DNA from 2 places in the Variovorax sp. J31P207 genome. Region 1 is predicted to be linked to the other one. Evidence: riboswitches for the same ligand, from Rfam matches in the RefSeq annotation. Region 1 holds a riboswitch; the other holds the start of a gene.

What was found. A riboswitch is a leader RNA that binds a small molecule or an ion and turns the genes downstream of it on or off. The one in region 1 is predicted to bind glycine.
Region 2: it holds a riboswitch for glycine, as region 1 does, so the genes downstream of both, QTI68_RS13230 (D-amino acid dehydrogenase) here and gcvT (glycine cleavage system aminomethyltransferase GcvT) in region 1, are expected to answer to the same signal.

What each region holds. Positions count from the first base shown of each region.
Region 1 covers NZ_JASZYN010000006.1:359,602-386,129, reverse strand. The annotation lists gene QTI68_RS22445 (MFS transporter) at 1-729, opposite strand, end outside; gene QTI68_RS22440 (LysR family transcriptional regulator) at 879-1,853, shown strand; gene QTI68_RS22435 (DsbA family oxidoreductase) at 1,885-2,562, shown strand; gene QTI68_RS22430 (LysR family transcriptional regulator) at 2,573-3,436, opposite strand; gene QTI68_RS22425 (YbfB/YjiJ family MFS transporter) at 3,503-4,708, shown strand; gene QTI68_RS22420 (carboxymuconolactone decarboxylase family protein) at 4,720-5,316, shown strand; gene QTI68_RS22415 (ABC transporter permease) at 5,434-7,161, shown strand; gene QTI68_RS22410 (ABC transporter ATP-binding protein) at 7,185-8,501, shown strand; tRNA gene QTI68_RS22405 (tRNA-Gly) at 8,513-8,588, shown strand; gene QTI68_RS22400 (TetR/AcrR family transcriptional regulator) at 8,701-9,378, opposite strand; gene QTI68_RS22395 (DUF2855 family protein) at 9,421-10,530, shown strand; gene QTI68_RS22390 (flavin reductase family protein) at 10,543-11,172, opposite strand; gene QTI68_RS22385 (DUF3014 domain-containing protein) at 11,272-12,159, shown strand; gene QTI68_RS22380 (RNA polymerase sigma factor) at 12,164-13,441, opposite strand; gene QTI68_RS22375 (YciI family protein) at 13,453-13,884, opposite strand; gene QTI68_RS22370 (YciI family protein) at 13,907-14,329, opposite strand; gene gcvP (aminomethyl-transferring glycine dehydrogenase) at 14,467-17,376, opposite strand; gene gcvH (glycine cleavage system protein GcvH) at 17,405-17,782, opposite strand; gene gcvT (glycine cleavage system aminomethyltransferase GcvT) at 17,836-18,996, opposite strand; glycine riboswitch at 19,046-19,161, opposite strand; glycine riboswitch at 19,172-19,274, opposite strand; gene QTI68_RS22350 (hypothetical protein) at 19,305-19,805, opposite strand; gene QTI68_RS22345 (TRAP transporter large permease) at 19,881-21,173, opposite strand; gene QTI68_RS22340 (TRAP transporter small permease) at 21,170-21,682, opposite strand; gene QTI68_RS22335 (TRAP transporter substrate-binding protein) at 21,776-22,744, opposite strand; gene QTI68_RS22330 (glycine betaine ABC transporter substrate-binding protein) at 22,815-24,368, opposite strand; gene QTI68_RS22325 (alpha/beta fold hydrolase) at 24,495-25,286, shown strand; gene QTI68_RS22320 (ROK family protein) at 25,302-26,384, shown strand; gene QTI68_RS22315 (phospholipase D-like domain-containing protein) at 26,362-26,528, opposite strand, start outside.
Region 2 covers NZ_JASZYN010000003.1:414,608-419,447, forward strand. The annotation lists gene QTI68_RS13215 (VOC family protein) at 1-118, opposite strand, end outside; gene QTI68_RS13220 (PhaM family polyhydroxyalkanoate granule multifunctional regulatory protein) at 254-952, shown strand; gene QTI68_RS13225 (FIST signal transduction protein) at 963-2,231, shown strand; gene QTI68_RS13230 (D-amino acid dehydrogenase) at 2,192-3,508, opposite strand; glycine riboswitch at 3,597-3,706, opposite strand; glycine riboswitch at 3,722-3,807, opposite strand; gene QTI68_RS13235 (FAD-dependent oxidoreductase) at 3,811-4,840, opposite strand, start outside.

The DNA of each region.
Region 1 (26,528 bases):
GCGATGGCCGAGCGCCTTGTTGTCGCGTGCCATGTCTTCGTGCACGAGGCGGCGCTGCTCGGCCGTGAGCCAGTGGGCCTGCTCGGGCCGGTCGGTCAGGTAGAACCAGGTCACGAAGCCGGCGAGGACAGACGGGATGCCTTCGATCAGGAACACCCATTGCCAGCCCGACCAGCCGTTGAGGCCGTGCAGGTTGTTCATGATGCTGCCGGCCAGCGGCCCGCCGATGACGCCGGCAATGGCCGAGGCCGACATGAAGATGCCGAAGGCCTTGGCGCGCCGCTCGCTCGGATACCAGTAGGTGAGGTACAGGATGATGCCGGGATAGAAGCCGGCCTCGAACACGCCCATGAGGAAGCGCAGGAAATAGAACATCGCCGGCGTCTTCACGAACATCGTGGCGACGCAGACGATGCCCCATCCGATGGTGATGCGCATGATGGTCTTCTTGGCGCCGATCCTTTGCAGCAGCAGGTTCGACGGCACTTCGAAGAAGAAGTAGCCAAGGAAGAAGATGCCGGCGCCCAGCCCGTAGACCGCTTCGCTCCAGCCCAGTTCGTCGAGCATGGTGAGCTTGACGAAGCCGACGTTGACGCGGTCGACCCAGGCCAGGACCCAGAGCGCGAAGATGAACGGAATGATGCGCCAGGTGATGCGGCTGTAGGCCGCGTCGAGCGCGTTGGCCGGCGCGGTGGGCACGGCATGTTGCGGAACTTCCAGGGTGGCCATGAACAACTCCTTGACGGGATGCGGGTGGGGCGTCGAATGCGTCCATGGATTGGGCCAGCGCACCCCCGGACTGTCGATACCGTGCCGGCATGCGAATCGCTATAGACTGCATCGGACATATCGATAGACCGGGACTAAGGGAAAACACCATGCAACGCGGCGTCGATCTGCTCGACGGCCATCTGCTGCGCGTGCTCGCCACGGTGGTGGAGGAGCGCAGCGTGTCGCGTGCCGCCGCCCGACTGCGCCAGACGCAGCCCGCCGTGAGCGGCTCGCTCAAGCGCCTGCGCGAGATCTTCGGCGACGCCCTGCTGGTGCGCGACGGCACCGCGATGGTGCCGACCGCCCGCGCCGCCGGCCTCGCCGTGCAGGCGCGGCGCGCGCTTGGCGAACTGGAGGCCTTGCTGGTCGAGCCCGAAGCCTTCGTGCCGTCCGACGCCGAGCAGCGTTTCCGGATCGCCTCGCCGGACTACATCGCGCCCTCATGGATCGCGCGGCTGGCGCAGCACGTGGGCGCCGAGGCGCCGCGCTGCCGCATCGAATTGCGCGCGCTTGGGCCCACCTTCGACTTCGAGCGCGCGCTGGGCGACGACGAACTCGACCTCGTGATCGGCAACTGGCCGTCGCCGCCCGAGCACCTGCACATCTCGCTGCTGCTGGAGGACGAACTGGTCTGCCTGATGGCCCGCGACCATCCGCTGGCACAGGGCGCCACGCAGGTCAGCGAGGCCGACTACCTGGCGGCAGGGCATGTGGTGCCGGTGCCCTATGCGATGGCGCAGCGCGGCGTGGTCGAGACCTACCTCGGCGAGCGCCGCCTCGGGCGCGACGCCCGCGTGCAGGTGCCTTACTTCGGACTGGCGCCGTCGATCGCGGCCAGCACGCGGCTGTTGTTCACCACCGCGCGGCACTTCGCCGAATACCACGCGCGGCTGTTGCCGCTGGCGCTGCTCGAAGCGCCGGCGGGCTTCCCGCGCATGCGCTTCTACCAGCTGTGGCACGACCGGGTCCACCATTCGGCGGCCCATCGCTGGCTGCGCGGCCTGGTGGCGCAGTTCGGGCGCGAGCTGGTCGCACCGGCGATGCCGCAACGCGGGCAGGGGAATCGGTCGCCCGGCGCTTGAAAAAAGCGCTGCCGGCCCCATCATCGCAAGCATGCCTACCACCCGACTCCACATCGATTTCGTGTCCGACGTTTCGTGCCCCTGGTGCGCCGTCGGGCTTGGCGCGCTCGAAGCCGCGCTGCGCAACGTCGCCCCCGAAGTGACCGCCGAACTGCGCTTCCAGCCTTTCGAGCTGAACCCGCAGATGCCACCCGAGGGCCAGGACACCTTCGAGCACCTGAACCAGAAGTACGGCTCGAACCGCGAGCAGCAGGCCCAGGCCCGCGCCGCGATCCGGGCCCGCGGCGCCGACGTCGGCTTTGCCTTCAGCGAGGGCGGGCGCCCGCGCATCTACAACACCTTCGATGCCCATCGGCTGCTGCATTGGGCCGAGCTCGAAGACCTGGCCAAGCAGGCGGCGCTCAAGAAGGCGCTGCTCAAGGCCTGCCATACCGATGGCGAGAATCCGTCGGACCCCGAGGTGCTGGTGCGCCTGGCCACCGAATCGGGCCTCGATCCGGCGCGTGCACGGGCCATCCTGGCGAGCGACGAATACGCCGCCGAGACCCGCGAGCGCGAGCGCCTCTACACCGATGCGGGCATCCATTCGGTGCCGGCGATCATCATCGACAACAAGCACCTGATCTCCGGCGGCCAGCCGGTCGAAGTGTTCGAGCGCGCGCTGCGGCAGATCGCGGGCGCCGAGCCGGCCCGCACGGCCGAAGCCTGAGGCCCCGGCGTCAGGGCTTCTGCAGCATCTCGATGAGCCGGGCCAGCGCCACCGATGGCGTGCCCTGCCAGACCAGGTGCGTGCGGTTGCCGCGGATGCGCTCCGGCAGCGGGTGCTGACGGACGTCGGCGGTGGCGCGCAGCGCCTTCAGCACCGACACCGGCACGATCGCGAAGCCGGTGCCTGCGGCGACGCAGGCGATCATCGCCTGGTAGGAAGAAAACTCCAGCGAACGCGAGGCCGAGACGCCGCCCTTGACCAGCCATTGCTCGAGCAGGCGGCGGTACGAGCAGCCCGGCGCGAAGGCGATCAAGGTCGCATCGGCCAGGTCGCCGGCACGGTTCACGGCGGCCACGCTGCGCGCCGTGATGAGCACCAGCTCCTCGTCGAACACGGGCATCGATTCGAGCTCCGGCGCGGCAAAGGGCTCCGACACGAACGCGGCCTCCAGCTCGAAGGCCCTGACCCGCTTGAGCAATGCGCCCGTGGTGCCGGTCGCCAGCTCGACCACCACCCCCGGATAGAGCCTGTGGAAGCGTGACAGCACCGGCGCCAGCCGGCTGCCCGCCGTGCTTTCGAGCGAGCCGAGCCTGAAGGTGCCGAAGGGGAGATCGCTGCGCAATTCGCTTTCGGCCTCGTCGGCCAGGCGCAGCAGGCGCTCGGCATAGGGCAGCAGCTTGTGGCCGGCCGGTGCCAGCGCGAGCGAGCGGCCCTGTCGATGGAACAGTTTCTGCCCCAGGCGCTCCTCCAGCTGCTGGATGCGGGTCGTGACGTTGGACTGCACGCGGTTGAGCTTGTCGGCGGCGCGGATCACGCCGCCCTCGGCCACGACGGTGCGGAAGATCTCCAGGGAGTCGAGGTCGATGGTTCTCATAACAAGAATGAATGTTCAGAATAATTCATTTGTCGGATGAGGCGATTTTGCGTCCAATCTGGAGCCATGTCGAACCCTTCCATCGCCCTCGGCCGGCCCTCCTTGTTCGCAGTCTGCGGCGCCGGCCTGCTGGCGCTGGCGATCGCGATGGGCATCGGCCGCTTCGCCTTCACCCCGATGCTGCCGCTGATGATCCGCGCCGGCAGCGCCGACGTCGGCGCCGGTGGCTGGCTGGCGGCGGCCAACTATGCGGGCTACCTGCTGGGTGCGCTCACGGCGGCGCGGCTGCCGCTGTCGCCGCAACGCACGGGCCTGCTGTCGCTGGTCGTGATCGTCGGGTCGACGGCGGCGATGGGGCTGGTCGATTCGCTCGCGGCCTGGCTGCTGCTTCGCGGCATCGCCGGCGTCGCCAGCGCCTGGGCACTGGTGAGCACCAGCGTCTGGTGCCTGTCGTGGCTGGCGCGCCTGGGCCGGCCGAACGGCGCCGGCATGGTCTATGCGGGTGTCGGGGCCGGCATCGCGCTGGCGGGGCTGTACTGCTGGCGTGCCGGCGCGGCCGACATTGCACCCGATCGCCTCTGGCTGCATCTCGGCCTGCTGGCACTGGTCGGATCGATCATCGTGGCGGCGCTGATGCCGCGCGAGGCCGGCCCCGTGGCCGTGGCGGCCGCTGCGCCGGGCACCGGACCCGCGAGCGCAGCGCCGGGCGATTCGCAATGGGACCTGGTCATCTGCTACGGCATGCTCGGCTTCGGCTACATCCTGCCGGCCACTTTCCTGCCGGTGCTGGCGCGGGCGGTGGTCGACAACCCCGCGGTGTTCGGTGCCGCCTGGCCGGTCTTCGGCGCCGCGGCCGCGTTGTCGACGCTGCTGGCGGGCGCTCTGCTGTCCGGCCTGTCGCGCCGCCATGTGCTGGCGGGCAGCCACCTGCTGATGGCGCTGGGCTGCCTGCTGCCGGTGCTGCACCTGTCCGCGGGCACGGTGCTCGCGGCCGCGCTGCTGGTGGGCGGGACCTTCATGGTCGCCACCATGGCCGGCATCCAGGCGGCGCGGGCCGGCGCCACGGGCGATCCCGCGCGCGCGCTCGGCCGCATGACGGCGTCCTTCGCGATCGGCCAGATGGCCGGGCCGGTGCTGTCCTCCGCCCTGAGCGGCGGCGCAGCGGGCTTCGGTGGCCTCTTCATCGCGCTGGCGACGGGCGCCGTCGCATTGCTGGCCAGCGCCGCATGGCTGTTGCGCGCGTCGCGCAGCGCCCGACCCTTACCGAACTGAAAGGACCCCGCATGCTCATCCCTCAAGGCCACACCGAACCCTGGGCCGAGCGCCTGCCACTGCCTGCCGCCGAAGCCATGACCGAGGCCCAGCGCGCGGCCGCGCAAGCGCTGATCGACGGGCCGCGCAAGGCCGTTTTCGGCCCCTTCGTTCCCTTGCTGCAAAGCCCGGTGCTGATGGAGCGCATCGGCAGCCTGGGCGAGTACCTGCGCTTCGACAGCGCGCTCGATGCGCGCGTGCGCGAGCTGGTGATCTGCGCGGTCGCGCGCCATGTCGGCAACCAGTTCGAATGGGTGCTGCATGCGGGCGCGGCGGTCAAGGCCGGGGTCGATGCGGGCGCGGTCGAGGCGCTTCGCCTGGGTCGCCGTGCGGCACCGCTGGCCGAGGACGAGCAGGTGGCCCTCGACTTCGCCCTGGAGCTGCTGCGGCACCATGGCGTCAGCGAGCCGACCTACGCAGCGGCCGAGGCCCGCTTCGGCAAGGCGGCAGTGGTCGAGCTGTCGGCCCTGGTCGGGTACTTCGCGATGGTCTGCTGGATCATGAACGCGGCCCACACGCCGGTGCAGGGCGCCGAGGGCCAGCCGGGGCTGCAGGCCTTCCCGCTGTAGTTTTTCCGCTGCACCGCGAGGCGGGGCGCGAGCGGTCAGGCTGGCGTCCGTTGGCGAAGGCACAATGGCGCCGCGCGCGGACCGGGTCCGTGAACCGAACCCATTCCGCTTCCGCTCATGCTCGACAAACGCTTTTTTCCGCGCCAGGCCGTCGCGTCCGGCGGCAACCGCTGGGACTGGGCGCTGCTGCCACTGGTGCTGGCCACGCTGTTCGCCCTGGCCTACGGCGGCGCCCAGATGGCACGGCCCTACGAGCTCGGCCAGCCGCTGCCGATCAGCCTCGACCCGTGGCAGCTGCCGTACTACCTGCTGCGCACCACGCTGCGCATGTTCCTGGCGCTCGGGGCCTCGCTGGTGTTCAGCTGCGCCTTCGCGGTGCTCGCGACCCGCTACCGCGCGGCCGAGAAGGTGCTGGTGCCGATGCTCGACATCCTGCAGTCGATCCCGATCCTCGGCTTCCTGTCGATCACGGTGACCGGCTTCATCGCGCTGTTCCCGGGCAACCTGCTGGGGGTCGAGTGCGCGGCGATCTTCGCCATCTTCACCTCGCAGGCCTGGAACATGGCCTTCAGCCTCTACCAGTCGCTGCGCACCGTGCCGTCCGAGCTGCGCGAGGCCGCCTCGGTGTTCCAGCTCTCGGCCTGGCACCGCTTCTGGCGGCTCGAGCTCCCGTTCGCGATGCCCGGCTTGCTGTGGAACATGATGATGTCGATGTCGGGCGGCTGGTTCTTCGTGGTCGCCTCGGAGGCGATCTCGGTGTCCAACCAGAGCATCATGCTGCCGGGCGTGGGCTCCTACATCGCGATGGCGATCCAGGCCCGCGACCTCGGCGCCATCGGCTGGGCCATCGGCGGCATGCTGATCGGGATCACGCTCTACGACCAGCTCTTCTTCCGGCCACTGATCGCCTGGGCCGACAAGTTCCGTTTCGAGGAGGGCAGCAGCGAAGACGCGCCGCGCTCCTGGCTGCTGACCTGGCTGCGGCGCACCGAACGCATCCGCCAAGGCATGGCCGCCGCGGCGCGGCTGCTCGAGCGCTCGCTGCTGCTGTTCCGGCGCGACCACGACGGCACCTCGATCAAGGCCCGGCCGAGCACACCGAACCCGGCCGTCGGCCGTGCCTGGGACGCGGTGCTGGCCGCTGCGGTGCTGCTCGCCGTGGTCTGGCTGGTGCGCTTCATCCACGCCGAGGTCGGATGGTCCGAGGTGGCCCACGTCTTCGTGCTCGGGCTCTACACCATGATCCGGGTGGTGGTGCTGATCGCGCTGGCGGCGCTGGTGTGGGTGCCGATCGGCATCTGGATCGGCATGAATCCGCGCTGGGCCGGACGGCTGCAGGGCGTGGCGCAGTTCATGGCCGCCTTCCCGGCCAACCTGATGTTCCCGGTGGCGGTGCTGTTCATCGTGCGCTGGCAGCTGAACCCCAACATCTGGCTGGCGCCGCTGATGGTGCTGGGCACGCAGTGGTACCTGCTGTTCAACGTGATCGCGGGCGCCTCCACCGTGCCGACCGAGCTGCGCTATGCGGCCAGCAACCTCGGGCTCACGGGTTGGCTCAAATGGCGGCGCTACCTGCTGCCGGCGGTGTTCCCGAGCTTCGTCACCGGCGCCATCACGGCCAGCGGCGGCTCCTGGAACGCCAGCATCGTGGCCGAGTACGTCACCTGGGGCGACACCACGCTGCAGGCGGCGGGCCTGGGCAGCTACATCGCCCACATGACGGCCATCGGCGACTTCCCGCGCATCGCGCTGGGCATCGGCGTGATGTGCGTGTTCGTCATGGGCATGAACCACTTCGTCTGGCGCCGGCTCTATGAATTGGCCGAGAACCGGATGCATTTCTGATGACCAACGCGCGAGGAGGGCCCATGGCCGAAGCCATCGTTGAACTCAAGGGCGTGGGCAAGTCCTTTCGCTCGGCCGACGGCGCCGCGCGCTCGGTGCTCGAAGGCGTCGACTTCCGCCTGGCCGAAGGCGAGATCGTGGCGCTGCTGGGCCAGTCGGGCTCGGGCAAGTCGACCCTGCTGCGGATCCTCGCGGGCCTGATCGGCGCCGATGCCGGCAGCGTGCGCTACCGTGGCCAGCCGCTCTACGGGCCGGCGCGCGGCATCGCGATGGTGTTCCAGTCGTTCGCGCTCTTTCCCTGGCTCACGGTGCAGCAGAACGTCGAACTCGGGCTCGAGGCGCGCGGCGTCGAACCGGCCGAGCGCGCCCGGCGCGCCAATGCGGCGATCGAGCTCATCGGCCTCGCAGGTTTCGAGGGCGCCTTGCCGCGCGAGTTGTCGGGCGGCATGCGCCAGCGGGTGGGCATCGCGCGGGCGCTGGTGATCGAGCCCGAGGTGCTGCTCATGGACGAGGCCTTCTCGGCCCTCGACGTGCTCACGGGCGAGCGCCTGCGCGACGACATCCTGCGCTTGTGGGGCGGCGGCGCGATGCCGACCAAGGCGATGCTGATCGTCTCCCACAACATCGAGGAAGCGGTGCTGATGGCCGATCGGGTGCTGATCTTCGCCGCCGACCCGGGCCGCGTGCGGGCCGAGCTGCCGATCCGGCTGGCACGGCCGCGCGACGTCGACAGCCTCGAAGTGAGGGCGCTGATCGACGAGGCCTACGCGCTGATGACGGCCAGTGCGCCGGTGGCTGGCCGCGCGACCGAGGAGCCGGTGCGCATGCACCTGGGCGACCGGCTGCCCGATGCCGACATCGGCCGCATGGAAGCCCTGCTCGAGATGCTGGTGGAAGACGGCCGCGAAGGCCGGGCCGACCTGCCGCAGCTGGCCGAAGAGGCCGAGCTCACCGACCACGACCTGCTGCCGCTGGCGCAGGCGCTGGCGCTGCTGGGTTTCGCGCAACTGGCGGATGCCGACCTGCACTTGACCGAGCTGGGGCGCCACTACGTCGCGGGTGCGCACACGCTGCGCCAGCAGCTGCTGGGCCAGCAGCTGCTGGCGCACGTGCCGCTCGCAGCGCACATCCGCCACAGCCTGGAGCAGGCGCCCGCGGGCGAATTGCCGCAGGAGCCTTTCCTCGATCTGCTGGAAGAAAGCCTGGACCGCGCGACCGCCGAACGGGTGCTGCGGACCGCGATCGAATGGGGCCGCTACGGCGAAGTGTTCGAGTTCGATCTGCGTACCGGACAAATTCATTTGCCGGCTGGTGAAGAACAGGAAAAAAATGCTCTATAATCGAAGGCTTCGCGGGAGTAGCTCAGTTGGTAGAGCGCAACCTTGCCAAGGTTGAGGTCGAGAGTTCGAGACTCTTCTCCCGCTCCAGATTTTTGAGAATTTTGAGAATTTTGGAAATGCGAAGCATCACAGCCGGTTCAACCGGTTTGTTCGATGCAGGAAGCCACCCGACGGGTGGCTTTTTTTCGTCTGGCGAACGTCAGCCCCGCTGCGCGGCCACGCTGCGCCACGCGATCTCATCCATCTCGGCGACCCACGCCGCATCGTCCGGCGTGCCGCTGCCCAAGCCCCGCAGAAGGCGATAGCGCCGCCCGCCCCAGGCGGCGGTCAGGAGGGCGTGGACGGTCGCGTCCGTGGGCGGATCGGGCAACCCGCAGGCGGCGAAGGCCTGCAGCCAGCGGGTCGCCAGTTCGTCGTACACGCGCCGGTGGTGCTTGGGCTCGGCCACGCGGTGTTCGAGCAGCAGCATGCCGTGATCGAAGGCCGGCAGGCCGTCGAGCCGGCTGTCGCAAGTGATGCGCACCAGCCGCGCGATGCGCTCGCGCGCAGCCAGTGCGGCCGCGGGCGGCGCGACGACATCGACGTCGAGCCGCCGCAGCAGGGCTTCGACACAGTGGCGCACGTAGCCCGACAGCAGCGCCTCCTTGTCCGGGAAGTAGTCGTACAGCGTGCCGACCGCGATGCCGGTTTCGAGGGCGACGGCGCGGGTCGTCACGCCATCCCAGCCCTCGGCCTCCCAAATCCGAACAAAGGCGTCGTAGATGGCCTGCACGGTGAACTTGCCGCGGGCCTGGGTCGGGCGTTTCAGCGGCTTGGAGCGAGGTGCGGCGGCCGGCGCCTGTTTTCCGAACCCGCGGCTGGATGGAGGGCGATACATTTTTCGGCAAGGGGATCGGCCCCGAATCACCTGAGGCCACACATGAACGACGCTTTCACTTTAACCCGTCTCGAAACCCGCAAGGACGCGCTCGGCACCACCCGCCTGCGCAGCGCGCCGGACGCCGGCACGCTGGCGCCCGGCGAGGTGCTGCTGCGCATCGACCGCTTCGCGCTCACCACCAACAACATCACCTATGCGGCCTTCGGCGACGCCATGATGAAGTACTGGTCGTTCTTTCCGACCGGCGACGAGGCCTGGGGCCACATGCCGGCCTGGGGCTTCGCCGACGTGGTGGCCTCGACGGTCGAAGGCGTCGCGGTCGGCGAACGCTTCTACGGCTACTTCCCGATCGCCAGCCACCTGCGCATGTCGCCGGTGCGGGTGACCGAGCGCGGTTTCTACGACGGCGCGCCGCACCGCAGCGACCTGGTCTCCGCCTACAACCAGTACATGCGCTGCAGCCACGATGCCGGCTACGACCCGGCGCTCGAGGACTACCAGATGCTGGTGCGTCCGCTGTTCATCACCTCGTTCATGCTGGCGGATTTTCTCGAGGACAACGCCTTCTTCGGCGCCCGGCAGGTGGTCGTGTCCAGCGCCTCGAGCAAGACCGCCTACGGCACGGCCTTCTGTCTGGCCCGGCGCGAAGGGCGCAGCCTGGTCGCGCTGACCTCGCCGCGCAACCGCGGCTTCGTCGAGAACCTCGGCTGCTACGACCAGGTCATGTCCTATGACAGCGTGGTGCGGCTGCCCGCCGAGGTGCCGACGCTGTATGTCGACTTCGCCGGCGACGACGACCTGCGCGCCACGGTCCACCACCATTTCGGTGCGGCCCTGGTCTACGACTGCTATGCGGGCTCGGCGCAGAAGACCGCCTTCCTGGCCGAGTCGCCATTGCCGGGCCCGAAACCCTTGCTCTACTTCGCGCCGGTGCAGATCCGCAAGCGCAACGCCGACTGGGGCCCCCAGGAAGTGAACCGGCGCTTCAACGAGGCGCAGGGCCGCTTCATCGCCGAGCTGAGCCGGCCGGGCAATCGCTGGATGACGCTGGCCCAGGGCCAGGGCTTCGAGGCCGCGCAGCAGGTGATCGCCGACCTGCACGGGGGCCGCGTCGACCCGCGCACTGCGCACGTGGTGCGGCTGCGCTGAGGCACGGCTCGCCTACATCTCGTCGATCTGCGTGCTGCGCGTCTGTTCCTGCGCCGCCAGCGAGTAGCGCTCGCGCGTCTTCACGTAGAAGCTGGCCCCGAAGCGGCCGACCGGAAAGTAGTGCTGCAGCCGCACGCGCCAGGCGTCGGTGTCGATCAGCTCGTCGCGCGCGTGCATCCAGCGCACCTGGCCGATGAAGATCTGCCGGCTCTCGGTCTCCAGCGTCTCCCAGAGCGTGCACTCGAACGCGACCGGCGCCTCGGCGATGCGCGGTGGCTTCACGGCCCGGCTCGGCAGCGGCGTGAAGCCGACCACATCGAGCTCGCTCACGTGCGGCGGATGGCGGTCGCCGCAGCGGTGCATCTGCTCGGCGATGTCCTCGTCGGCCAGGTGGACCACGAACTCGCCGGTGCGCACGATGTTGGCGGCCGTGTCCTTGAGCGCGTTGTCCTGCAGCCGGTTGACGCTGATCATCACGATCGGCGGCTCCTCGCCGAGCATGTTGAACATGCTGAAGGGCGCGGCGTTGACGACGCCGTCGGGGCCGAGGGTGGTGACCAGGGCGATCGGGCGTGGCACGATCAGGCTCGCCATGAGCTTGTAGCGCTGGTATTCGGTGAGAGCGGAAAAGTCGATGTCCATTCGGATTCCTTGACGGTCACAGGGCGTTACGGCACGAGGCGCCGGCGTGGTTTCCAATGGACCGCATGCAACGCCCGTGATTCAAAGGAGGATTCGAACATGCCCGAAAGGGACCCAGCAGATTTCAGGCCAGCGCGCGAGTCCTCGGTCTGGACCTTGGTCGTCGTCGTGGTGGTGATTCTCGCCGCTGCCTTCGGTTGGTGGCGATGGTCCCTGCAGAAGGAGCCGCCGCCGGCACCGCCTGCCGCCAGCGCGCCGCCCCCGCCCGACCGGCCCGCCGATGCGCCGGCCCCGGCCCCGGTCGCGACCGGCCCGCAGAACCTGGTCGATGCCCTGGCCCAGCCCGATGCGGCACTGCCGGCCCTGAACGACGCCGACGGCCGCGTCGCTGCGGCGCTCAACGAGCTGCTGGGCAAGAAGGCGGTGGCCTCCTTCCTCGACACCAGCGGCTTTGTGCGCCACTTCGTCGCCACCGTCGACAACCTGCCGCGCGCACAGGCCTCGTCGCGCATGTGGCCGACCCAGCGCGCGCCCAAGGCCTTCGAGGTCCAGGGCAACGGCGAGGTCAAGACCATCGGGATCGACAACGCCAGCCGCTACACGCCGTTCGTGCTGTTCGCCGAATCGGTCGACAGCGCCCGGGCGGCGGCGCTCTATGCCCGGCTCTATCCGCTGTTCCAGCAGGCCTACGAAGAGCTGGGTTACCCGAACCGCTACTTCAACGACCGCCTCGTCGCCGTGATCGACCACCTGCTGCAGGCCCCGGAACCCCAGGGCCCGGTGCAGGTGAAGCTGACCGAAGTGAAGGGCGAGATGGCGGGCGGGCAGCCCTGGGTCAGCTACGAATTCGTCGATCCGAAGCTCGAGTCGCTCTCGGCCGGCCAGAAGATGCTGGTGCGCATGGGTCCGGTCAACGAGCGCCGCATGAAGGCCAAGCTGAAGGAACTGCGGGCCCAGGTCGCGACCGGGGCGGTGGCGAAGAAGTAGCGCTTCAGCCGCCTGCGGCGCTCTGCGCGCGCGCCAGCAGCAGCTTGCGCTCGCGCGCGTTGCGCGTGAGTTCGGCGGCCCGCTTGAACTCCTCGCAGGCCTCGGCATGCCGGCCCAGCCTGGCCAGCAGGTCGCCGCGCACGCTCGGCAGCAGGTGGTAGCCCTGCAGCTGCGGCGCCGATCGCAGCGCGTCGACGTGCTCGAGCCCGACCGCCGGACCGAAGGCCATCGACAGCGCGACCGCCCGGTTCAGTTCGACGATCGGCGACGGCGCGAGCTGCGCCAATGCCTCGTAGAGCGCCGCGATGCGGGGCCAGTCGGTCTGCGCTGCCTCCTGCGCACGGGCGTGGCAGGCGGCGATGGCGGCCTGCAGGGCGTAGGGGCCGAGCGCGCCGCCGAGCTGCTCCGCCCGTGCCAGCGCCGCCAGGCCACGACCGATCAGCAGCCGATCCCAGCGGGCGCGGTTCTGCGCCAGCAGCAGCACCGGTTCGCCATCGGCATCGACCCGCGCGGCGGCCCGCGAGGCCTGGATCTCCATCAGCGCGACCAGGCCATGCACCTCCGGCGCGTCGGGCATCAGTTCGGCCAGGATGCGCCCCAGGCGCAAGGCTTCGTCGCACAGCGCGGGCCGCATCCAGTCCTCGCCGGCGGTGGCGGCGTAGCCTTCGTTGAACACCAGGTAGATGACTTCGAGCACCGAGGACAGGCGGGCGCCGAGCTCGTGCCCGCGCGGCGCCTCGAAGGGCACGCGCGCGGCGGCCAGCGTCCGCTTGGCGCGCACGATGCGCTGTGCGATCGTGGCCTCGGGCACCAGGAAGGAGCGCGCGATCTCGTCGGTGGTGAGCCCGCCCAGCAGCCGCAGGGTCAGGGCGACCCGGGCTTCCGGCGACAGCACCGGATGGCAGGCCGTGAAGACCAGCCGCAGCAGGTCGTCGCCGACCTGGTCGTCGAGGGCGGCGTCGACCGCGTCGGCGAAGTCAGAGGCGGCGATGGCGTGCCGGGCATCGATCTCGCGGGCGATCTCGCCTTCCTTGTGGGCGTGCAGCGTGCGCTTGCGCAGGAGGTCGATCGCGCGGTGCTTGGCGGCCGCCGTCAGCCAGGCGGCGGGATTCTCGGGGATGCCTTCGCGCGGCCATTGCTCGAGGGCCGCGAGCAGCGCGTCCTGCGCCAGTTCCTCGGCCAGGCCGAGGTCGCGCACCCGGCGCGCCAGCGCGCCGATGATGCGGGCCGACTCGATGCGCCAGACGGCGTTGATCGTTCGGTGCGTCTCGGTCGCATCCATGCGTCGTCGTCTCAATCGCGGGCCGCGGCGCGTTCGCGCAGATGCGCTTCCTGCTCGCGGATCTCGGGCGCGAACTCGGCACCGAAGTCTTCCGCCTCGTAGACCTGGCGCAGCTCCAGCGCGACCTTGCCGTGGCCGTCGATCGGCGGCCAGCGCTTGACCCATTCGAGCGCTTCCTCGCGCGATCCGACCTGGATCAGGGTGAAGCCCGCGACCAGTTCCTTGGTCTCCGCGAAAGGCCCGTCGACCACTGTCGGCTTGCCGCCTGCGAACTGGATGCGGGCGCCGCCGCTGGCACTGGGCTTGAGGCCCATGCCGTCGAGCATCACGCCGGCATCGATCATCGCCTTGTTGTAGGCCATCATGTCGCTGACCAGCTGTGCGGTGGGCATGGCGCCGGCCTCGGTCTCGGCGTCGGCCTTGCGGATGATCATGAACTTCATGGTCGTGCCTCCTTCGGTCCGTTCAAGGCCGCTTCGAGCGGGCCGCGTCGAACACCCGCTTTTCCTGCTCGCGCAGCTCGGGCGTCAACTCGGCGCCGAAATCGTCCATCTCGAACACCTGGCGCAGCTCGAGTTCGGCGCCGTCGTCGAAGGGGGCTCGGCGCAGCCATTCGAGCGCTTCCTCTTTCGAGCGCACCTGCCAGAGCCAGAAGCCGGCGATCAGCTCCTTGGTCTCGCTGAAGGGGCCGTCGATGACGGTGCGCTCCTTGCCGGAGAAGCGCATGCGCGCCCCCTTCGAGCTCGGGTGCAGGCCTTCGCCGGCGAGCAGCACGCCGGCCTTGACCAGCGCCTCGTTGTAGTTGCCCATGTCGGTCAGCAACTGCTGGCTCGGCATCACGCCGGCTTCGGATTCCTTGCTGGCCTTGACGATCACCATGAATCGCATGTCCTTGCTCCTTCGGTTGCGAGGCCGGCGGCGGTCGGGAATCGACCGCGCGCTGCCGGGCTCTCCAGGACGTCGAAGCAGCGGAGGCGAAATCGACAGCCCCGCGGGCCGTCGATTGAAAAAATATGTATCTCGCCTCAGCCGTTGGCGTAGGCGTCCACCGGCACGCAGCTGCAGAACAGGTTGCGATCGCCGTAGACGTTGTCGACCCGCCCGATCGGCGGCCAGTACTTGGTCTGCCGGAGGCTGGCCAGCGGGAAGGCGCCGAGCTCCCGTGAGTAGGGACGCGTCCATTCGCTGCCGAGCAGGCTGGCCGCGGTGTGCGGGGCGTTGCGCAGCGGGTTGTCCTCCTTCGGCCAGATGCCTTCCTCGATGCGGCGGATCTCGCCCCGGATCGCGATCATGGCGTCGATGAAGCGGTCGAGCTCGGCCAGCGGTTCGCTTTCGGTCGGCTCGACCATCAGCGTGCCGGGCACAGGGAAGCTCAAGGTCGGCGCATGGAAGCCGTAGTCGATCAGCCGCTTGGCGACATCCTCGGCGCTGACGCCGCTGGCGTCCTTGAGCGGACGCAGGTCGAGGATGCACTCGTGCGCCACGTGGCCATTGGGGCTCGCGTAGAGGGTCGGGAAGTGGTCCTTGAGCCGGGCGCTGATGTAGTTGGCGCTAAGGATCGCGGTCTCGGTCGCGGCCTGCAGGCCCTTGGCGCCCATCATGCGGCAATACATCCAGCTGATCGGCAGCACCGCGGCATTGCCCAGCGGCGCCGCCGACACCGCGCCGACCGCGCCGTTGGACGCCAGTCCGCCGGTCGCATGGCCCGGCAGGTAGGGCACCAGGTCCTCGACCACGCAGACCGGGCCGACACCCGGCCCGCCGCCGCCGTGCGGGATGCAGAAGGTCTTGTGCAGGTTCAGGTGGCTCACGTCGCCGCCGAACTCGCCCGGCGCCGCCACGCCGACCAGCGCATTCATGTTGGCGCCGTCGACATAGACCCGGCCGCCGTGCGCGTGCACGATCTCGCAGAGCTCCTTGACGCGGGTCTCGAAGACGCCGTGGGTGCTGGGGTAGGTGATCATCACGGCGGCCAGCGTGTCGCGATGCTGCTCGCAGGCGCGCGCCAGGTCGTCGATGTCGACATTGCCTTCGGCGTCGCAGCCGGTCACCACCACCTTCATGCCCACCATGTGGGCGCTGGCCGGATTGGTGCCGTGGGCGGAAGACGGGATCAGGCAGACATTGCGGTGCGCTTCGCCCCGGGCCTCGTGGAAGGCCTTGATCGCGAGCAGGCCCGCGTACTCGCCCTGCGATCCGGCGTTGGGCTGCAGGCTGATGCCCGCATAGCCGGTCGCCTCGCAGAGCCAGGCGCGCAGCTGGGCATCGAGCTGGGCATAGCCCAGCAACTGGTCGGCCGGCGCGAACGGATGGATGTTCGCGAACTCGCGCCAGGTGATCGGGATCATCTCGCTGGTCGCGTTGAGCTTCATGGTGCAGCTGCCGAGCGGGATCATGCTGCGGTCGAGCGCCAGGTCCTTGTCGCTCAGGCTGCGGATGTAGCGCAGCATCGCGGTCTCGCTCTTGTGGGTGTTGAACACCGGATGCGCCAGGAAGTCGCTGGTGCGGCGCAGGTCCTCGGGGATGCGGATGCGCACCGTGGCGGCGATGGCGTCGAAGTCGGGTCCGCGCGTGCCTTCGGTCGCGAACAGACCCCACAGCATCTCGACGTCGGCGCGCGTGGTGGTCTCGTCGAGTGACAGGCCCAGATGCTGCTGCAGGCGATGGCGCAGGTTGACGCCCGCCGCCTCGGCGCGTTCGTGGATGGCCTGGGTGTCCTCGCCGGTGTGGATGGTGAGCGAATCGAAGGCGGTGTCGTTGACCAGTTCGCGGCCCATCTGCTCCAGGCCCTGCGCCAGCACCGCCGTCAGCAGGCCCACGCGCTGCGCGATGCGGCGCAGGCCTTCGGGCCCATGGTAGACCGCGTACATGCTGGCGACCACCGCCGGCAGCACCTGCGCGGTGCAGATGTTCGAGGTCGCCTTCTCGCGCCGGATGTGCTGCTCGCGCGTCTGCAGCGCGAGCCGATAGGCCGGCTGGCCGTGGGCGTCGACGCTGACGCCGACCAGCCGGCCGGGCAGCGAGCGCTTGAACTCGTCGCGGCAGGCCAGGTAGGCCGCATGCGGGCCGCCGTTGCACATCGGCATGCCGAAGCGCTGGGTGGTGCCGCAGACGATGTCGGCGTCCCAATCGCCGGGCGGCGCCAGCAGGGTCAGGGCCAGCAGGTCGGCGGCAACGCAGAAGGCCGCCTGGCACTGGTGGGCGTGGCCGGCCAGCGGACGCAGGTCGTGCACGTGGCCGGTGGTGGAGGGGTATTGCGCCAGGGCGCCGAAGAAGCCGCCGCTGGCCATCAGCAGCGGCAGCGGCTCGGTGGCGGTGCTGACCTTGACCACGATGCCGAGCGGCGCCGCCCGGGTGCGGAGCACCTCGATGGTCTGAGGATGGCAGTCGCCCGAGACCAGGAACACGTTGCTCTTGCTCTTGACGCTGCGCCGGGCCAGCGTCATCGCCTCGGCCGCGGCGGTGGCCTCGTCGAGCATCGAGGCGTTGGCGATCGCCATGCCCGTCAGGTCGCAGACCATGGTCTGGAAATTAACCAGCGCCTCCATGCGGCCCTGGGAGATCTCGGCCTGGTAGGGCGTGTAGGCGGTGTACCAGGCCGGGTTCTCGAGCACGTTGCGCAGGATCACGCCCGGCGTGTGGGTGCCGTAGTAGCCCTGGCCGATGAAGCTCTTCGCCACCTTGTTCTTCGCCGCGATAGCCTTGAGTTCGGCCAGCGCGTCGGCCTCGGTGATCGGCGCCGGCAGCCGCATCGGCCGGCTGCGGCGGATCGCCGGGGGCACGATGCCGTCGATCAGTTCGGCGCGCGTGGTCGAGCCGATGGCCGCGAGCATCGCCGGTTCGTCTTCGGCCTCGATGCCGATGTGGCGGGCGATGAATTCTTCGGCGTTCTGCAGTTCGCGCAGCGAGGGATGGAAAGGCACGGGCGTCGGCATGGAGGGCTCGGGTGGTGGGGCGTGTGAATCAGTTGTCGGCGGAGAACTTCTCGTAGGCGGTTTCGTCGAGCAGGGGCTCGAGTTGGGCCGGTTCGCTCACCCGCACCTTGAAGAACCAGCCTCCGTCCATCGGCGCACTGTTGGCCAGCGAGGGATCGGCGCGCAGGTCTTCGTTGACTTCGATGATTTCGCCGGAGACCGGCATGAAGACATCGGCCGCGGCCTTGACCGATTCGACGACACCCGCGACCTCGCCCTGGGCAAATTTCTTGCCGACTTCGGGCAGGTCGACGAAGACCACGTCGCCGAGCGCGTCCTGTGCATGCACCGTGATGCCGACGGTGACCAGTGCCGCGTCGGCTTCCTGCCGCACCCACTCGTGGTCCTTGGTGTACTTGATGGTCATGGGGAAAACTCCTTGGAAAAAAGGCTGGCTTGGAGAAATTGGAGAAGAGGGTGTCAGCCGCGGTAGTACCGGGCCGGCACGAAGGGCAGCGTGCTGACTTCCATCGGCACCGGCTTGCCCCGCACCATGGCCTGCAGTCGGGTGCCCGGTTCGGCATAGGCCAGCGCGACGTAGCCCATGGCGACCGGCCGGTCGACGCTGGGGCCGAGCAGGCCGCTGGTGACCTGGCCGATGGGCAGGCCCTCGAAGGATTCGAGCACGCAGCCCTCGCGCACCGGCACGCGCTCCAGCGCGACCAGGCCGACGCGCTGGCGCTTCAGCGTCTCGTGGTCGAGGTGGCCGGCGGTGCCGCTCGCGGCCGTGAGTTGGGCCAGCACCCTGGCCGCGCCCGGAAAACCGCCTTCGCGTGCGCCGCCGCTGCGCCGGACCTTCTGGATCGCCCAGCTCAGCGCCGCTTCGACCGGCGTCGTGCTTTCGTCGATGTCGTTGCCGTAGAGGCAGAGGCCGGCCTCGAGCCGCAGCGAATTGCGGGCCCCCAGGCCGATCGGCTGGACCTCGGGCTGGGCCAGCAGCAGCCGGGCCAGTGCCTCGGCGTCCTTGGCCGCGACCGAAATCTCGAAACCATCTTCGCCGGTGTAGCCGCTGCGCGTGGCGAAGGCCTCGATGCCGCCGATGCGGACCGGGCCGCCGGTCATGAAGACGAAGCGCTCGATGCCCGGCGACAGCCGCGCCAGCACGGCCGCGGCCTGCGGACCCTGGAGCGCGAGCAGCGCGTGGTCGGGCATCGGCTGCACCTGGCAGCGCTGCCCGATCCGGGCCTGGATATGGGCGATGTCGGCCGCCTTGCAGGCGCCGTTGACGATCACGAACAGCGAGTCGTTGCCTTCGTTGAAGAACATCAGGTCGTCGAGGATGCCGCCCTGGTCGTTCAGCAGCAGGCCGTAGCGCTGCTTGCCTGGCGCCAGGCCGATCACGTCGACCGGCATCAGGCTCTCGAAGGCGGCCGCCGCATCAGGCCCCACCAGGCGCAGCTGGCCCATGTGGGAAATATCGAACAGGCCGGCGGCCGCGCGGGTGTGCTTGTGCTCGGCCATCACGCCGGCGGGGTATTGCACCGGCATGGTGTAGCCCGCGAAGGGCACCATGCGGGCGCCGAGCTCCAGGTGCAGGGCGTGGAGCGGAGTCTTCAGCAGTACGTCGGATGCGGCGGCCAAGGGCGGTTCTCCAAAGGGGCAGTGCTTGTTCCATGACGAGAAGCCATGGGCCACCCCTGCTGTCCGCTTTACCTGAGAGATTCGCCCCACGATCGGGGTTTGCTCCTTCGGTGGGCGGCACGGCACGCCTGGCGCGCCGAACCACCTCTCTCCAGCAAGGAAACGCCCGTAACCGGGCGTCTTGTCAGTCCTTTTGCCTGAGCGTTCGGGCCCTTGTTTCGGGGGACCTGCGCCTTCGGCGGCCCCACCGCGGCGGGACGCTCTCCTGACCGCAGAAGTGTAAGGGAATCGGGAGCCGGCCGGCGACTTCAGTGCACCGGCGATGCCGGAAGCAATTTCTCGATGCGCTCGCGGATCGCCTCGGCGCGCGCGGCGCCCGCCGCCTGCTCGATCTCGCCGAGCATCGCGCGGGCGGTGACCAGCATCGAATCGCGGTCGCGCGCCTCGCGCAGCGCTTCGCGGAAGCGCTCGGCCAGCACCGGGTCGCGGCGCACGAACATGCGCTCGCAGAGGTCGAACAGGAACATGCGGGTGGTGGCCAGCGAGGGCTTGCCGTCGAAGATGTCGGCCGCGACCGGTGCCGCTTCGATCACTTGGACCGTTTCGGCCGGGCGGCCCTGCAGGTAGCCCTCCTGCACCAGGTGGTGTGCCACCCGGCCGGCTTCCTCGCGGCCGCCGAACAGGGTGCCGAAATCAGTCAGCGAGCGCTGGCCGTCGGCCATCAGCAGCAGGGCGCGCTCGCGCTGGCCCAGCGTGCGGCGGCCGGGCTGGAGTTCGTGGCGCGCCTTGTCGGTCTTGGTGAGGAACATGGGATGCTGCAGCGTCTTGAGGCGAGCGCTGCAGCATCGGGTATCAGCGTGACATCTTCGTGAAATCTTCCCCGGCTACTTGAAGCCCCACAGATGCGGCAGCCAGGTGCTGAGCGCGGGCACGAAGGTCAGCACCAGCAGCACCGCGCCGTGCGCCCAGAGAAAGGGCACCAGCTCGCGCACCAGCTGCGACATCGGCACCCGCGAGACGTTGCAGGTGACGAACAGCAGCCCGCCCACCGGCGGCGTGATCATGCCGAGCGTCAGGTTGTAGATCACGATCATCGCGAAGTGGATCGGATCGATGCCGAGCTTGACCGCCACCGGTGCCAGGATCGGCGCCAGCACCATCACGCCCGGCAGCGGCTCGATGAAGATGCCGAACAGGAGCAGGAAGATGTTCACGATGATCAGGAACATCCAGGGCGACAGGTTCATCGCGGCCAGCCATTCGGCGAGCTGTTGCGGCACGTTCTCGATCGTCAGGATCCAGGCGAAGGAAGCCGACAGGCCGATGATGATCAGCACCGACGCCGAGAGCAGCGCGGAACGCGAGAGGATGTCGGGCAGGGCCTTCCATTCGAGCGTGCGATAGACGAACTTGCCGCACACCAGCGCATAGAAGACCGCCACCACCGAGGCCTCGGTGGGCGTGAACCAGCCGGCGCGCATGCCGCCGAGGATCACCACCGGCAGCAAGATTGCGGGGATCGCCTTCCAGGTCGTCAGCAGCACCTCGCGCCAGGGCGGCATGCCGCCGTCGCCCTTGTAGTTGCGCTTCTTCGAGACGTGGAAGTTCACCACGCACATCGCCACCGCGATCAGGATGCCCGGGATCAGTCCTGCCACGAACAGGCTGCCGACCGAGACGTTGTCGTCCTGCAGCGCGTAGATGATCATGATGATCGAGGGCGGGATGATCGGGCCGACGATCGCCGTCGACGCGGTCAGCGCCGCGGCATACGAGCGGTCGTAGCCGGCCTTGTCCATCATCTTGATCAGCATCGAGCCCGGCCCCGCGGCATCGGCCAGTGCCGAGCCCGAGATGCCCGAGAAGAAGGTCAGCGACACCACGTTGGTGTAGCCCAGGCCGCCGCGCCGATGGCCGACGAACTGGCCCGCGAAGCGCAGCAGCACCTCGGTCAGCGAGCCGCCGCTCATGAGTTCGGCGGCCAGGATGAAGAACGGCACCGCCATCAGCGGAAAGCTGTCGATGCCGGTGAAGGTCTCCTTCAGCAGCACCATCAGCGGAAAGGATTCGGCCAGGATCAGCGTGGCGGCGGTGGCCAGGCCGAGCGCAAAGGCGACCGGCACGCCGATCGCGAGGAAGACGCAGACCGAGAGGATCAGGACCAGGCTGGCGTTCATAGCGAGGCGCTCGCGGCCGCATCGAAATGCGCATCGGAGGCGAATTCACGGCGCAGCACGTAGCCGCGCACGATCAGCAGCCAGTGGACGATCAGCAGCAGGCCACCGAAGAACATCGCGCTGTAGATGTAGGCAAAGGGGATCTGCGTCACGGCCGTGAGCTGGAACATGGTGCGTTCCATGTAGAGCCAGCCGTACCAGACCATGAAGCCGAAGAAGGCGAACAGCAGCGCCGCGACCAGGGCACGCATCGCGATCGCGGCCTTGGCCGGCAGCGCATCCTGCAGGTTCTCGACCGCGATGTGGCCGCCGTAGCGCAGCACCGGGCCGGCGCCCAGGAAGGTGAGCCAGATCATCATGTGGCGCGAGACTTCCTCGGCCCATTCGAGCGAGTTGCTGGTGAGGTAGCGCATCGCGACGTTGATGAAGATGATCACCGACATCGATGCGAGGAGCAGGATCAGCGCCCAGCGGTTGGCGGCCAGGAAGTAGTGTTCGAAGGTTTTCACTGCGGCTTCTTGTTGTTGTGGGAGCGGGCAAGGAAACCGCCCGGTGCCATCGCTGGCTCACCGGGCGGCGCTGCCTGGGCGCGCGGCGCGCGCCTACTGGACGTCGGTGATCTTCTTGATGTTGTCGGCGCCGAATTCCTTGGCATAGCCGACGTAGGCCGGCTTGAGCGCCTCGCGGAAGGCGGCGCCGTCGACCTTGCGCACCACCTTCATGCCGTCCTTCTCGAGTTGCGCGATGCCGTTGTCCTCGTCTTCGTTGACCTTCTTGCGCTGGGCAGCGCCGGCCTTCCGGGCGGCGTCGAGGAAGACCTTCTTGTCGGCGTCGGAGAGCTTGTTCCAGACCCTGGGCGAAAGCAGCAGCAGGGCCGGGCTGTAGACATGCCCGGTCAGCGAGAGGTGGTTCTGCACCTGCGCGAACTTGGCCGACAGGATCACGGGGATCGGGTTCTCCTGGCCATCGACCGTGCCTTGTTGCAGGGCACCGAACAGCTCGGGGAAGGCCATCGGCGTCGGCAGGATGCCGAAGGTGCGGTAGCCGTCCATGTGCACCTTGTTTTCCATGGTGCGCATCTTCAGGCCGGCGGCATCGGCCGGCTTGACGATGTCGCGCTTGCTGTTCGTCATGTGGCGAAAGCCGTTCTCGGTCCAGCCCAGCGCGATGATGCCCTTGCTCGGGAACTTGGCGAGGATGTCCTGGCCGATCGGGCCGTCCATCACCTTGCGCGCGTGGTCGTAGTCGCGGAACAGGAAGGGGATGTCGACGATCTTGACCTCGGGCACGAAGTTGCCGACCGGACCGGTCGAGGTGTTGACCAGGTCCTGGGTCCCCAACTGGACCGCCTCGATCTGTTCGCGCTCGCCGCCGAGCGCCGAGTTCGGGAACTGCTGGCACTTGTAGCGGCCTTGCGTACCCTTCTCGACTTCGTCGCAGAACACCGTCGAGCCGACGCCGTAGTGCGACTCCTTGGTGGTCGCGTAGCCGATCTTCAGCGTGGTGGTCTGGGCGAAGGCGCTGGCGCCGAGGGCGAGCGAGAGGCAGGCGGCGAGGGTGCCGAGTTTCATGTTGTCTCCGGTGTTGGAAGGATGCCCGCGCGACTATGCCTGAAGCGCGCGCGCGGCCCCGTCGGGACTTTCACGGACCCGGGTCTGTGCCAGGGCCGCGATAGGGGCGCCGCAACAGGTACTCGAGCGACTCGAAAAGCGCTTCGCTCAGCAGCGCCAGCGCCGCGGCCGGCACGGCGCCGGCGATCAGCAGTTCGCGGTCGTTGAGCGCCAGACCGGTCACGATGCGTTCGCCGAAGCCGCCGGCGCCGATGAAGGCGGCGATGGTGGCGGTGCCGATCGCGATGGTGGTCGCGGTGCGCACGCCGGCCAGCAAGGTCGGCATGGCCAGCGGCAGCAGCACCGCGCGCAGGTTCTGGCCGCCGGTCATGCCGAGCGCGATGCCGGCGTCGCGCAGGCCGGTGGGCACTTCGGCCAGGCCGGTCACGGTGTTGCGCATGATCGGCAGCAGCGAATAGAGCGTCAGCGCGATCAGCGCCGGCAAGGTGCCGATCACGCCGAGCAGCGAGATCAGCACGGCCAGCAGCGCCAGCGAGGGAATGGTCTGCAGCAGCCCGGTCGCCCCCAGGACCAGCGCGCGCAGCCGCAGGTGTCCGAACACCGCGACCCCGACCGGCACCGCGATCAGGATCGCGACAGCGACCGAGATCGCGACCAGCAGCAGGTGCTGGCGCGCGAGCCGGCCGAGGTCGGGTCCGAACAGCTTGGCCATGAAGCCGCGGGCGCCTTCGCCGCGTTGCGCCGCGGCGCGCGCGCCCGGTTGCGCCGCGGCCAGGAAATCGCGTGCGATGACGTCGAAGGCCACGCCCTGCAACTCTGCGCGCGCATTCATCGCGATCATGGCGTGCTCGTCGATCCGGCCCTCCAGCTGTTGCAGCGCGGCCCAGGCCGCCGGCAGCCGGGCCGGCAGGTCGAGCCGGTACAGCAGCACGGCGTCGTAGCGGGGAAAGTAGTGCCGGTCGTCCTCGAGCACGCGCAGGCCGAGGTGGTCGATCTTGGCGTCGGTGGTGTAGATGTCCATGACGTCGATCTGCTTGGCGGCGATCGCTTCATAGGCGAGGCCGTGGTCGAGTCCGGTCGGCGCCTGAATGAAGCCGTAGCGTGCTGCCAGGCCCTGCCAGCCGTCGGCGCGGCCGATGAATTCGTTCGAAAGGCCGAAGCGCAGTTCGCGCCGGCCGGCCAGGTCGCTCAGGGTGCGGATGCCGAGCCGCTCGGCGTCGGCGGCCCGTATCGCGAGCGCATAGCCGTCGTTGAATCCGAGCGGCACCGCCACGCCGAGCCCGAGCGGGCGCAGCGCGGCGTTCATTTCCTCGCGCGTCATCGAGGCCTGGCCCTTGAGGATCTCGAGCGCGATGGTGCCGGTGTATTCGGCGTAGACATCGATGCCGCCGGATCTCAGCGCCTCGTAGACGATCGCCGTGTTGCCCAGCCCTTGCCGCACCACCGGGGCGACGGCGGTATGCGGCGCCGCGGTCTGCGCCAGCACCTCGGCCAGGATGTAGGACTCGGTGAAGCGCTTGGAGCCTGCGCGTAGCGGCTGTTCCTGCGCGGCCGCGGCCAGGGCGGTGCCGAGCAGGAAGATGAAAGCCAGGGCGGCAAGCCCGGTGCGGCGCAGCAGTTGCATCGCGGCCAGTGTATCGGCGCTGGCACCCGTGCGCCCGTCCTGGTGTCAACGGTTGGGGGCCTTCTCCTACAGCCGATGGTGCGCGCCGCTGATTCGATCACGCGCATCCGGCCAGCATAGTGAAGGGTGCTCATCAACTATGTCCGTCGCGGCCAGGGAAAGCCTTTGTTGCTCGTGCACGGGCTGGGCAGCAACTGGCGGACCTGGCAGACCATCCTCGACCCTCTGGCCGCCGAGCGCGCGGTGGTGGCGATCGACCTGCCCGGTTTCGGCAAGAGCCCGCCGCTGGAAGGCGAGGTCACCTTGCGCACCCTGGCCGGTGCGGTGGCCCGCTTCCTGGACGAACACGATCTGTGCGGTGCCGACGCGGTCGGCAGTTCGATGGGCGCGCGCCTGGTGCTGGAGCTGGCGCGCCGCGGCCAGGTGCTGGGCACCGTCGTGTCGCTGGGGCCGGGCGGCTTCTGGGCCGGCCGTGAGCATTTGGCCTATCAAATCTCGGTCTGCCTGTCGATGCGGCTGGCGCGCGGCTTCGAATCCGCCATGCCCGCCCTGGTGACCCATTCATGGGCGCGCACGCTGCTGCTGGCGCGGTTCTCGGCGCAGCGCCACCGGCTGTCGCCGGCGCTGGTGCAGGAGGAGATGCACAGCTACGCCGTGGCGAAATCCTTCCAGCTCATGCTGGACGATTTCGTTCGCGGATCGCCGCCGCTCGAAGGCGCGGCCCTCGGCACGCTTGCCAAGCCCGTCGTGATCGGCTGGGGCCGGCTCGACAAGGTGTGCCTCCCGCGCCAGGCGGCGCGCGCGCAAGCGCAGTTCCCCGACGCCCGGCTGCACTGGTTCGAGCGCTGCGGCCACTATCCGCACTGGGACCAGCCCGAAGAAACCGCCCGCCTGATCCTCGACACCACCGCTGATTGAAATGCACCTGCCGCAATGAAGAAACACCACCCGCACGGCGCCCGCGAACTCCCTTCGGTCACGGTCGACGGCTACAGCCTGCAGCTGCGCGGCAAGGATGGCTTCATCGGCGACCAGGCCAGCCAGACCGCGTTCAGGCAGCTGCTGGAGCGCTGGCGCCAGCGCCGCCGCCGCAAGGGCAATGATCCGCTGGGCGGCGTGCATTCGAAGGATCTCAGCAAGCGTGAACTCGACGAGGCACTGGGAGAGACGAAGACCTCCGAGGCCGCCGACATGCTGCACGGCGCGATCGAGGAATTCGCGGAAGAACTGGCCTGGGTGATCGATCGCTTCATGCGCCAGCCTTCGTGGAAAGGCGTGCAGCGGATCGTGATCGGCGGCGGCTTTCCGGGCAGCGACGTCGGCGAGCGCGCGGTGCTGCAGGCGGCGGCGATCCTGCAGCACATGAAGGTTTCGGTCGAACTGGCGCGGATCTGCCACGAGCCGGACGACGGCGGCCTGCTGGGCTGGGTTCACCTGGTGCCGCCGCCGATGCGGAAGGGGCACGACGCCATCATCGCGCTCGACATCGGCGGCACCAACGTTCGCTGCGGCATCGTCAAGCTGCGCAAGAAGCGGGCGCCCGACCTGTCGAAGGCCAAGGTGGTGCGGCGCGAGAAATGGCGGCATGCGGACGATCGCCCGAGCCGCAAGGTGCTGATCGACCGGCTGGCCGAGATGGTCGAGGCGCAGATCCGCTACAGCAGGAAGCAGGGCATCCGGCTGGCGCCTTTCATCGGTATCGCCTGCCCGGGGTTGATCCGCAAGGACGGCTCGATCTCGCGCGGCGCCCAGAACCTGCCGGGCGATTGGGAGAGCGACAACTTCCACCTGCCGAGCGAACTGATCAAGCGGCTGCCGGAGATCGCCGGCCAGCCGACCGTGGCGCTGATGCACAACGACGCCGTGGTGCAGGGGCTGAGCGAATTGCCGTTCATGCAGGACGTGAAGCACTGGGCGGTGCTGACCATCGGCACGGGACTGGGCAATGCCAGCTACACCAACAAGACCGGGCCCGGCAAGAAAGACAAGAAGGCTAAAGCTGGAAAGCGATCGTGAGCAAGAGCCCTTCGGCAACGTCGCGCACCAGGCCCGGCCGGCGCGCCCGGTAGGTCTCGCCGGCCGAGGCCGTGGTCTCGATCCATTGCGCCAGCCAGTCGACCTCGGCACGGCCGTAGAACACCACCGCCGCCTCGTGGTTGA
Region 2 (4,840 bases), on a different contig from region 1:
AATCGAAGTCGACCCAGGTGTCGGTGCTGCGGCCTTCTGCGCAGCCCAGCACGCCGCCGTAGAAGCGGCGCGCCTGGTCGAGATCGCGGACATGGAAGGCGAGATGGAAGATGGACATGTGTCTTTCTGTGTCTGTTTGGGCATTGTCCACAAGCCGGGCCCTCATGGCGAGTGCCGGATGCCGTCGGGCGCCCAAAAGCCCTGACGCTTGGAGTAAGCTGCCAAGACAAGAAACACAGACCCGGAGCACGCCATGAGCGACGCCAGCAAGCCCTTCGCCTTCAGTCAGTTCGTTCCGGGCTTCGACTTCCTCAAGAATCTGACGGGCGGCGCCAGCGCCTCGCCCGGCGCCGTGCCCGGCCTGCCGAGCCTGTCGAGCTGGGTGGCGCCGACGCTGAGCATCGAAGAGGTCGACAAGCGCATCCAGGAGCTCAAGACGGTGCAGTACTGGCTCGAGCAGAACGGCCACGCGCTGAAGGCGACCATCCAGGCGCTCGAGGTGCAGAAGATGACGCTCTCGACCTTGCGCGGCATGAACGTCCGCATGGAAGACCTCGCCAACGCCTTCACCCGGCCGGCCGCGCCGGCCCCGTCCGCCGCGCCCGAACCCGAACCCGAAGCGCAGCCGGAGGTCGAAGAGCCACCGGCGCCGAAGCGCGCCAAGGCCGCCGCCGCCCAGGACTCGGCTGGCGTCGTCGATCCGGTCCAGTGGTGGGGTGCGTTGACCCAGCAGTTCCAGCAGATCGCCAGTTCGGCATTGCAAGAGGCCTCCCAGCTGAAGATGCCGGTGATGCCGCAGCCGCTGGGCGATCACGCGGGCCCGGGCGCAGCGTCCGCACCGGCCCGGGCCGCCGAGAGGCCGGCCGCCGCCGCCAAGAAGGCACCGGCCACGCGCCGCGGCGCCAGCGCGTCCGCCAAGCGGCCTGCGCCGGCGCGCAAGCGCGCGGGCTGAAAGGCCAGACATGAAGCTGTTTCCGAGCGGGCACGCCACCCATCCGCAATGGCGCATGGCGGCCGGCCTGGTGCTGGCGCAGCTGCGGGCGCAGATGGCGCTGCCGGACTACGCCCGCGCGCCGTCGCTGGGCCTGCTCTACATCACCGACCACTACGGGGAAGATGCCCAGGAGATCCTCGACCACCTGGGGGCCGAACTGCCCGAGATCACCGACTGGACCGGCACCGTGGGTGTCGGCGTGGCCGCCAACAACGCCGAGTACTTCGACGAGCCGGCGCTCAGCGTGATGCTGTGCGAGCTGCCGAGCGACCAGTACCGGGTGTTTTCCGGCGTGGCGCCGCTGGCCAGCTCCGAAATGAGCGGTTTCGCGGCCCACACGGCGCTGGTCCATGCCGACCCGCGGACGCCCGAACTCGGCGAACTGATCGCCGAGATGGCGGACCGCACCGACACCGGTTATTTGTTCGGAGGCCTGTCCTCCGGGCGGGTCGGCTCGCTGCAATTCGCGATCGGCGGCAATGGCAACATCCGCGGACATGGTGCGGTCGGCGGCGTGTTCTCGGGCGGCCTGTCGGGCGTGGTGTTCGGCGAGGGCGTGCGGCTGGTCTCGCGCGTGACCCAGGGCTGCCAGCCGGTCTCGCGCGAACGCGAGATCACCGAGGCCGACGGCAACCTGCTGCTGGCGCTCGATGGCGAGCCCGCGCTCGACGTCCTGCTGGCCGACCTGCGGGTCTCGCTCGATGCCCCCGAGCAGGCGATCGACGCGGTCCGCGCCACCCTGGTCGGACTGGTCGAGGCCGGAAGCGACGGCGTCCGGCGCACCGGCGATCTCGGCGCCGACGTCCGGGTACGCCACATCATCGGCCTCGACCCGACGCGTCGCGGCGTGGCGATCGCCGACAACGCCGAGACCGGGATGCGTCTGAGCTTCTGCCGCCGCAACGCGCAGGCCGCGCGGGCCGACCTGATGCGCGTCTGCGCGGAGATCCGCGAGGAGCTGGAGCCGCAGGAGCAGACGCTCGCCACCGCGCGCGAAGTCGCGGCCGGCGAGGCCGAGGCCGCGCCGCATCCGGCGCGCCGCATCGCGGGCGCCATCTACGTCAGCTGTTCGGGCCGCGGCGGGCCGCATTTCGGCGCCCCCGGTGCCGAGCTGCAGATCGTGCGCCATGCCCTCGGCGATGTCCCGCTGGTCGGCTTCTTCGCCGCCGGCGAGATCGCCCGCAATCACCTCTACGGCTACACCGGCGTGCTGACCGTCTTCACCGCCGGGGACTGAGCCGCTGCGCGCAGCCCGGTGAACGCGAAGTCGACTTCCGGCTTCAGCCCGCTCACGATCCGCGCGATCGACTTGCCCGAGCCGCAGGCGTGGGTCCAGCCCAGCGTGCCGTGGCCGGTGTTCAGGAACAGGTTCGGCAGCCGGGTGCCGCCGATCAGCGGCACGTTGCTCGGCGTCGCCGGGCGCAGTCCGGTCCAGAACTGGGCTTCGGATGCCTCGCCGGCGCCGGGGAACAGTTCCTCGACGCGCCGCACGATAGCCTCGCAGCGCACCCGGTTCAGGTCGCGGTCGTAGCCGTTGAGCTCGGCGGTGCCGGCGATCCGCAGCCGGTCGCCACCGGCCGAGGTGTAGCGCGAGAACACCAGCTTGAACTCGTCGTCGGTCAGCGAGACCTGGTGCGCCCTGGACGCATCCTTGACCGGCATCGTGACCGAATAGCCCTTGGCCGGATAGATCGGCAGCCGGATGCCCAGCGGCGCTGCATAGAGCGGGCTCAGCGAGCCCATCGCCAGCACGAAGGCATCGCCGCGGATGCGCTGGAAGCGGCCTTCGCTGTCGGTCGCCTCGACATGGTCGATGCTGCCGCCGGCCTCGCGCAGCGCGGTCACCGTGTGGCTCATGAGAAAGCGCACGCCGGCCGTCTCGGCCAGCTTGACCAGCTCGCGCGCGAAGCGGTTGGCATCGCCCGATTCGTCTTCCGCCGTGTAGGTCGCACCGGCCAGCTGCGGGCGGATGTGGGCGAGCGCGGGCTCGAGCTTCACCGCCTCGTCGGCCGAAATCACGCGCCGGTCGCAGCCGAGCGCGCGCATCTGCTCGGCTGGCGCCAGCGCGGCGTCGAACTCCTTTTGCGTCGTGTAGAAGTGCAGGATGCCCTGGGTCCGCTGGTCGTAGGCCAGGCCGGTGTCGCGCCGCAGCTGCTGCAGCGTGTCGCGGCTGTAGGTGCCCAGGCGCACGATCTGCTCGATGTTGTGGCGGGTGCGTGCCGGCGTGCATTCGCGCAGGAACTGCAGGCCCCAGAGCCACTGCCGCATGTCGGCGCGGATGCGGAACATCAGGGGGGCGTCTTCCTTGCCGAGCCATTGCAGCACCTTGAGCGGCGCCCCCGGATTGGCCCAGGGCTCGGCATGGCTGACCGAGATCTGGCCGCCGTTGGCGAAGCTGGTTTCCGCCGCCGGCGTGGCCTGGCGGTCGATGACGGTCACTTCGTGGCCGAGTTGCTGGAGGTAGTAGGCCGAGGTCACGCCGAGCAGGCCGGCGCCAAGAACGATCACGCGCATATCGAGAACCCTTGAAGGTTGCAGCGCTCGGACGCGACGGTTCGGATTGCCGACGGGAACGAAGGCAACCGGACCGGAAGTCCGAGTTGCCGCTCCCCCTGTCCTCGGTACCTGAGAGATTCACCCGCTGCGCCCGCAGCGGGTTTGCTCCTTCGGTGCATCACGCGATGGGCGTGATGGCTCTCCAGACGGCTTTGACAGTTGGTGCAGTACAGGCCCATCACGTGGGCCGACCTGAGCGTTTATGGGAGTTTGCGCCTTCGGTGGGGCCCGTGGGCCCGCTCTCCTGCAGTGGGCGGATTCTAAGGGCGCCGGAACGCGAAGTCGAGTTCGGGCCGCAGGCCGCTGACGATGCGCGCGATCGACTTGCCGGCGCCGCAGGCGTGGACCCAGGTGCGGGTGCCGGGCGCGGTGTTCAGGAACAGGTTGGGCAGCCGGGTCTTGCCGATCATCGGCAGCCGGTTGATGCTGACCGCGTGCATCGCCGTGTCGAAGCTGGCCCGGCTCGCGTCGGCCACGCCGGGCAGCAGCATCTCGGTGCGGCGCACGATCGCCTGGAAGCGGTCGGAGTCGGGTTCGGCCTCCTCGTCGAGTCCGGCCATCACGATCGCATGGACCCGCAGCTGGTCGCCGGCCGGGGTTTCGATCCGCACGATGCGCAGCTTGCCCTGGCGGTCGCGCAACGCGATGCGCGGCGCCATGGCGGGATCCAGGATCGGCATCGTGACGATGTATTCGCGCACGAAACGCAGCGGCATGTCGATGCCGAGGTCTTCCGCGTGCGGCACGCTCGCGGCACCCAGCGCCAGCACATAGGCCTGGCCGCGCAAGGTGGTGGTCCGGCCGGCGCCATCGAGCAACTCGACATGGTCGATGCGACCGTCCTGCTCCTTGAGCGCGACCACCGTGTGGCGGGTCATGAAGCGCACCCCGGCGGCGCGGCACAGGAAGACCAGGCCGGCGGCGAACTGGGCCGGGTCGCGCGCCGGATCCTCTTGCGCGTAGGTGGCCCCGACCAGCTTGCTGCGCATGGCCGCCAGCGCCGGTTCCAGGCCAATGGCCTCGTCGACCGACAACAGCCGCTCCTCGCAGCCCAGCCCCGACCAGTGGGTGGCGTTCGCCATCCGGGCCCGAAAGGCCTCGGGGTCGGTGAACAGGTTCATGAGGCCGGCCGTGCGCGCGCCGTGCGGCACGCCGGTTTCGTCGCCCAGGGCGCGCGCGCTCTTGCGGCTGTAGGCGGCCAGGCGCACCAGGTGATCGAGCGGATCGCGCTTCGGCGGCGTGCCGACGGCGCGGTCGATCAGCCGGGCGAAGCCGCGGCGGATGCCGCTG